2 regions of the Cryobacterium sp. 10S3 genome follow, and region 1 is predicted to be linked to the other one. Evidence: riboswitches for the same ligand, from Rfam matches in the RefSeq annotation. Region 1 holds a riboswitch; the other holds the start of a gene.

The links. A riboswitch is a leader RNA that binds a small molecule or an ion and turns the genes downstream of it on or off. The one in region 1 is predicted to bind magnesium.
Region 2: another riboswitch for magnesium. It lies ahead of RHM57_RS19425 (Nramp family divalent metal transporter); the one in region 1 lies ahead of RHM57_RS10260 (Nramp family divalent metal transporter).

What each region holds. Positions count from the first base shown of each region.
Region 1 covers NZ_CP133773.1:2,204,494-2,207,903, reverse strand. The annotation lists gene RHM57_RS10265 (hypothetical protein) at 40-630, opposite strand; M-box (ykoK) riboswitch at 997-1,166, shown strand; gene RHM57_RS10260 (Nramp family divalent metal transporter) at 1,521-3,104, shown strand; gene RHM57_RS10255 (magnesium transporter MgtE N-terminal domain-containing protein) at 3,181-3,410, shown strand, end outside.
Region 2 covers NZ_CP133773.1:4,211,754-4,215,163, reverse strand. The annotation lists gene RHM57_RS19425 (Nramp family divalent metal transporter) at 1-1,095, opposite strand, end outside; M-box (ykoK) riboswitch at 1,450-1,619, opposite strand; one part of gene RHM57_RS19420 (IS3 family transposase) at 2,435-3,288, opposite strand; one part of gene RHM57_RS19420 (IS3 family transposase) at 3,288-3,410, opposite strand, start outside.

The sequences.
Region 1 (3,410 bases):
GAGTGGCGGCTACCAGCGTGGAGAACTGGAGATCGCCGGTTAGAGGGAGCTTCCCAAGGGGTTGAGGGGGTGCAGGTTGCGGTCGAAGTCGTATCGGAGGAGTTGCCCGGTCGGGAGTTCAGCGTCACGGGTCTGCCGAGCATTGCTGTCGTTGAGAACGATCCGTAGTTGAGCAATAACGTGCGGATCTGCCATGAGAAGTATGGTTTGCCGGTCGGACAGCAGCGGCATGAGCAGATCTGTGACGAACGACCGCCTCGAAGTGGATACGACGTTCTTGGTGTCCATGTTTGCTGATAGTTCGAGCCTGCTCGGCGGGCTGAACGAGGTCGAAGTCGCGTCACCGGTGTCGCCAGCTTCGGGGGACGACTCGGTCCGCGACAACCAGCCGGGCCGGAGTGAGGGGTCTTGGCGCCGTGCGCTTTGGTGACGATCCCAGGCCTCTTCAACGTCCAGTCGACGGTCGGAGCGGACAACGCGCGGTAGGTGACGCAGTTCCGTCAGTACCCCTTGAGTGAGCGGCATCCAGCCCGGTTCGCAGGGCGTGAGGACCATGTCTGGTGCGATCCGGAAGAGATTTAGTCGGTGAGCGGCCAGACGCGCCTGGGCGGTGAACGTCGGGTCCGTCATCGTCCCGAGAGGAAGGTCAGGCCCGGGATCAGACCGGGAACCGGCTGCGACCTGGTTCGCGTTCAGTGGCAGCAGGATGAGTGATCCGAATGAGTGCATCCCTGTCCTCTGCTTCCTCAAGTCTTGGTCTCGACTTAGGTCCTCGCCCTTGGCGTTCTGGTCTTTCCGGGTCCGATGAAGGGTTGGACCGGGGGATCTAGTCGAGTTGAGCACTTTAGAACGCGGCGCGCTAGCAAGGTAAAGCTATCCATGTTGCCGCGCCGCCCAGACGGCGGCCGTTTAACGTCGCGGCAAGGTGAACGCTTGTGGAACATTGACAGCCGCGATTGCTTCTGTTGGGGTCTCCGCGTACAGTCATCTTTGCAGGGCGCCGTTCGTTAGCTGAGGCTCCTTTGTGGATATAAGCCAGCGACCCCCAACGTCCAGAGACGCCCCGGGTCAGGACAGGTTTTCCCGGAACAAGGGATTGCCCCGATTGGCTCCCGGTTTCCGGGTTAACGCCGCAAAGTGCCAAAGGTCTTACGAGGAGAGGTTACCTCGGCCGGTCTGGTCGGACTCTTCGTGTGCGCTGAGCAAAGCGGAGGGAGCACGTCAATGAGCGAGAGCCATAGACCCTACCTCCTGCCGACCACGCGCACCAGGTAGCAGTCTGCCTGCACACGCCTTTCTGGTGGCGTGCCCCGCGGTGATCGCATCCCGGCCAGGTCATATATTCTCGCCCGGCCCTGTGGTTTCCGCGGTGTTCCCGACATCGCCGGCCCTCGTGGGGCCGCGTTTGATCGGCTCCCGGATCCTGTCTTTTCATTTCCTGCAGAAAGTTCACCATGGATACAACGTCAAACCTCGTTCCTCCGACCGGGCCCGTGTCAGCGGTCCTGGATTCCGCGCACGTGGGCGATATTGAAGGGGCCATGGGCACGATTCGACTCGGCGATGATGCGCCGCGGCGGGGCGTGCGGGCAAAACTGCGTACCCTTTTGGCCATTCTGGGTCCTGGACTGATTGTGATGGTCGGCGACAACGACGCTGGCGCGTTTGGGACCTACACGCAAGCTGGCCAAAATTATGGGACCACATTGCTGTGGACGTTGCTGCTGCTGGTACCTGTCCTCTACGTGAACCAGGAAATGGTGTTGCGGTTGGGGGTGGTCACGGGGGTGGGCCATGCCCGGCTCATCTTGGAACGTTTTGGAAAGTTCTGGGGAGCCTTCAGCGTCATTGACCTGTTCATCCTGAACGCGCTCACCATCGTGACCGAATTCATCGGTATCAGTTTGGGCTTGCAGTATCTGGGCATCCCCCAAATTCCCGGCGTAATTGTTGCAGCCGTGCTCGTGCTCGGCGCCGTCAGCACCGGGTCTTTTAAACGGTTCGAACGCGTCAGCATGGTTCTTGTTGCCGGGTCCCTCTTGTTGGTCCCCATTTTCTTTCTGTCGGGTCCGAATCTGGGCGAGATGGCGACCAATTTTGTGCTCCCCGGGATGCCACCCGGGTCCCAACTTTCCACGGTGATGCTGCTCATCATCGGGATCGTCGGCACGACCGTCGCCCCGTGGCAGTTGTTCTTCCAACAGTCCTATGTCATTGACAAGCGCATCACGCCCCGGTTCATGAATTACGAAAAGGTCGACTTGTGGATCGGGATCTTGATGGTCATCGTCGGTGCGGCCGCGATCATCGGCTTCACGTCCGCCACCTTCACGGGCCGGCCCGAATTCGGCAACTTCACTGACGCACTCGGGGTCGCAGAAGGCCTCGGCAAGTTTGTCGGACGTGGCGTGGGAGTGATGTTCGCGATCGCGTTGATCGACGCGTCCATTATTGGTGCGGCCGCAGTAGGTTTGTCTACTTCATACGCGTTGGGCGACGTGTTGGGGTTGAAGCACTCCCTGCACCGCAAACCGTGGGAAGCGAAGGGCTTCTACGCCGTATTCGCTGCCCTCCTCGCCCTGGCAGCCACGATTGTTCTGATTCCCGGTGCGCCGCTGGGACTCTTGACCGTGGGAGTACAGACTCTCGCCGGGGTGCTGCTACCTTCAGCCACGGTCTTCCTCTTATTGCTCTGCAACGACAAAGACGTGCTGGGCCCCTGGGTCAACGGCAAATGGTTGAACCTGTTCACGTCTGTTGTCGTCGCCGTGCTGGTCATGCTTTCCATCATCCTCACAGCCAGCGTTCTCTTCCCAGACATCACGGGAGAGACAATCTTGTCCATCCTCGGCGGGGGCAGCGTCTTGGGAATTCTTGTCGGAGCGACCGCCCTGGTCCTTCGCCGGCGACGCCCGGCCGGTGATGCGGTGCTCCCGATGGAACACAGTCAACGTCTCCGTTGGCGGATGCCACCCCTCACCCTCCTCGCCCGCCCGGAGCTCTCCACCGGTCGGACCATCGGATTGGGCGTGCTGCGCGCCTACCTGATCCTCGCTATGGTCCTAGTCGTCGTCCGCGTCATCCAGCTCGCACTGGGCCACTAGCCGCGAGCACCATATTCTCAATACCACCCCGACAACGTGCCACCTCTACCTAGCCTTGTTCGTGAAAGAAGCCACTGTGTCTAACTCTCCCGTTCCAACAACAACTAAATCCGCTCTCCGTCTTTCCCAACTCCTGCGCCATGCCGTGGTCGACAGCCAAGGAAAACAACTTGCCAAACTCGCTGACGTCATTGTTCGCCTCAGGGGAGATGACTACCCCCTCGTGACCGCGCTCGTGGTCAAAGTGGGTTCCGAAACCATCTACGTCCCGATCGCCGACGTCAGAGCCTTGGAACCCAATCGAGT
Region 2 (3,410 bases), 2.0 Mb from region 1:
CGGCGCACCGGGAATCAGAACAATCGTGGCTGCCAGGGCGAGGAGGGCAGCGAATACGGCGTAGAAGCCCTTCGCTTCCCACGGTTTGCGGTGCAGGGAGTGCTTCAACCCCAACACGTCGCCCAACGCGTATGAAGTAGACAAACCTACTGCGGCCGCACCAATAATGGACGCGTCGATCAACGCGATCGCGAACATCACTCCCACGCCACGTCCGACAAACTTGCCGAGGCCTTCTGCGACCCCGAGTGCGTCAGTGAAGTTGCCGAATTCGGGCCGGCCCGTGAAGGTGGCGGACGTGAAGCCGATGATCGCGGCCGCACCGACGATGACCATCAAGATCCCGATCCACAAGTCGACCTTTTCGTAATTCATGAACCGGGGCGTGATGCGCTTGTCAATGACATAGGACTGTTGGAAGAACAACTGCCACGGGGCGACGGTCGTGCCGACGATCCCGATGATGAGCAGCATCACCGTGGAAAGTTGGGACCCGGGTGGCATCCCGGGGAGCACAAAATTGGTCGCCATCTCGCCCAGATTCGGACCCGACAGAAAGAAAATGGGGACCAACAAGAGGGACCCGGCAACAAGAACCATGCTGACGCGTTCGAACCGTTTAAAAGACCCGGTGCTGACGGCGCCGAGCACGAGCACGGCTGCAACAATTACGCCGGGAATTTGGGGGATGCCCAGATACTGCAAGCCCAAACTGATACCGATGAATTCGGTCACGATGGTGAGCGCGTTCAGGATGAACAGGTCAATGACGCTGAAGGCTCCCCAGAACTTTCCAAAACGTTCCAAGATGAGCCGGGCATGGCCCACCCCCGTGACCACCCCCAACCGCAACACCATTTCCTGGTTCACGTAGAGGACAGGTACCAGCAGCAGCAACGTCCACAGCAATGTGGTCCCATAATTTTGGCCAGCTTGCGTGTAGGTCCCAAACGCGCCAGCGTCGTTGTCGCCGACCATCACAATCAGTCCAGGACCCAGAATGGCCAAAAGGGTACGCAGTTTTGCCCGCACGCCCCGCCGCGGCGCATCATCGCCGAGTCGAATCGTGCCCATGGCCCCTTCAATATCGCCCACGTGCGCGGAATCCAGGACCGCTGACACGGGCCCGGTCGGAGGAACGAGGTTTGACGTTGTATCCATGGTGAACTTTCTGCAGGAAATGAAAAGACAGGATCCGGGAGCCGATCAAACGCGGCCCCACGAGGGCCGGCGATGTCGGGAACACCGCGGAAACCACAGGGCCGGGCGAGAATATATGACCTGGCCGGGATGCGATCACCGCGGGGCACGCCACCAGAAAGGCGTGTGCAGGCAGACTGCTACCTGGTGCGCGTGGTCGGCAGGAGGTAGGGTCTATGGCTCTCGCTCATTGACGTGCTCCCTCCGCTTTGCTCAGCGCACACGAAGAGTCCGACCAGACCGGCCGAGGTAACCTCTCCTCGTAAGACCTTTGGCACTTTGCGGCGTTAACCCGGAAACCGGGAGCCAATCGGGGCAATCCCTTGTTCCGGGAAAACCTGTCCTGACCCGGGGCGTCTCTGGACGTTGGGGGTCGCTGGCTTATATCCACAAAGGAGCCTCAGCTAACGAACGGCGCCCTGCAAAGATGACTGTACGCGGAGACCCCAACAGAAGCAATCGCGGCTGTCAATGTTCCACAAGCGTTCACCTTGCCGCGACGTTAAACGGCCGCCGTCTGGGCGGCGCGGCAACATGGATAGCTTTACCTTGCTAGCGCGCCGCGTTCTAAAGTGCTCAACTCGACTAGATCCCCCGGTCCAACCCTTCATCGGACCCGGAAAGACCAGAACGCCAAGGGCGAGGACCTAAGTCGAGACCAAGACTTGAGGAAGCAGAGGACAGGGATGCACTCATTCGGATCACTCATCCTGCTGCCACTGAACGCGAACCAGGTCGCAGCCGGTTCCCGGTCTGATCCCGGGCCTGACCTTCCTCTCGGCACGATGACGGACCCGACGTTCACCGCCCAGGCGCGTCTGGCCGCTCACCGACTAAATCTCTTCCGGATCGCACCAGACATGGTCCTCACGCCCTGCGAACCGGGCTGGATGCCGCTCACTCAAGGGGTACTGACGGAACTGCGTCACCTACCGCGCGTTGTCCGCTCCGACCGTCGACTGGACGTTGAAGAGGCCTGGGATCGTCACCAAAGCGCACGGCGCCAAGACCCCTCACTCCGGCCCGGCTGGTTGTCGCGGACCGAGTCGTCCCCCGAAGCTGGCGACACCGGTGACGCGACTTCGACCTCGTTCAGCCCGCCGAGCAGACTCGAACTATCAGCAAACATGGACACCAAGGACGTCGTATCCACTTCGAGGCGGTCGTTCGTCACAGATTTGCTCATGCCGCTGGGGACTGCCCCGAGTTCAGTTGACTCAAAGGGTTAGTGGTTTCAGGCGGCCTTGAGGGCCACGTTTATTGTCTCAAACTCGATCGGGGTGAGCTTGCCGAGGCGGCGTTGTCGGCGCTTGCGGTGGTAGGTCCTCTCGATCCAGACCACCATCGCCAGGCGCAGTTCTTCCCGGGTTGACCACCGCTGCCGGTCCAGGACGTTCTTCTGCAGCAGGGCGAAGAACGACTCCATCGCGGCGTTATCGCCGCAGGCGCCGACGCGACCCATCGACCCGGTGATGCCGTTGTTCTTCAGCACCCGAAGGAACGCGTTGGAGCGGAATTGAGAGCCTCGGTCCGAGTGCAGGATCGTGCCGTCGATGGTGCGCTGGCCGATCGCGTTGCGGGCCGCTGCGACGGCCAGGGATGCTTTCATTCGGGAGTCGATGGAGTAGCCGACGATCTTGTTCGAGTAGACGTCTTTGATCGCGCAGAGGTAGAGCTTGCCCTCGTCGGTGCGGTGTTCGGTGATGTCGGTCAGCCAAAGCTGGTTCGGGCGTGTCGCGGTGAATTTCCGCTCGACGAGATCGTCGTGGACGGGCGGGCCGGCCTTACGGGTGAGGCCGCGTTTCTTCGCGAACACGGACCAGAGCCGCTGCTGCGAGCACAGCCGCCAGACCCGGTTCTCGCCGGCGCTGAGGCCCGCCTGGTGGAGCTCGTCGGCGATGAACCGGTAGCCGAACGCAGGGTCGTCCCGGTGGATATCCCAGGCGGCGTTGGTGTCCCAATCGCGCTGGGAGATAGGGTTGCGCTTCCACTGGTAGAACGCTTGTTTGGAGAAGCGCAACACCCGGCAGGTCACCGTTACGGGGACACCGTCGACGGCCAGTTCACGGACCAGCGGGTAGATCATTTTGGGTTGACGTCCCGGGAGAGATAGGCCACGGCCCGCCGCATGACCTCAGCTTTCTGCTCGAGCAGCCGGATGCGCTTCCTGGCATCGCGCATTTCCGCGGATTCCTTCTCGGTCACGCCGG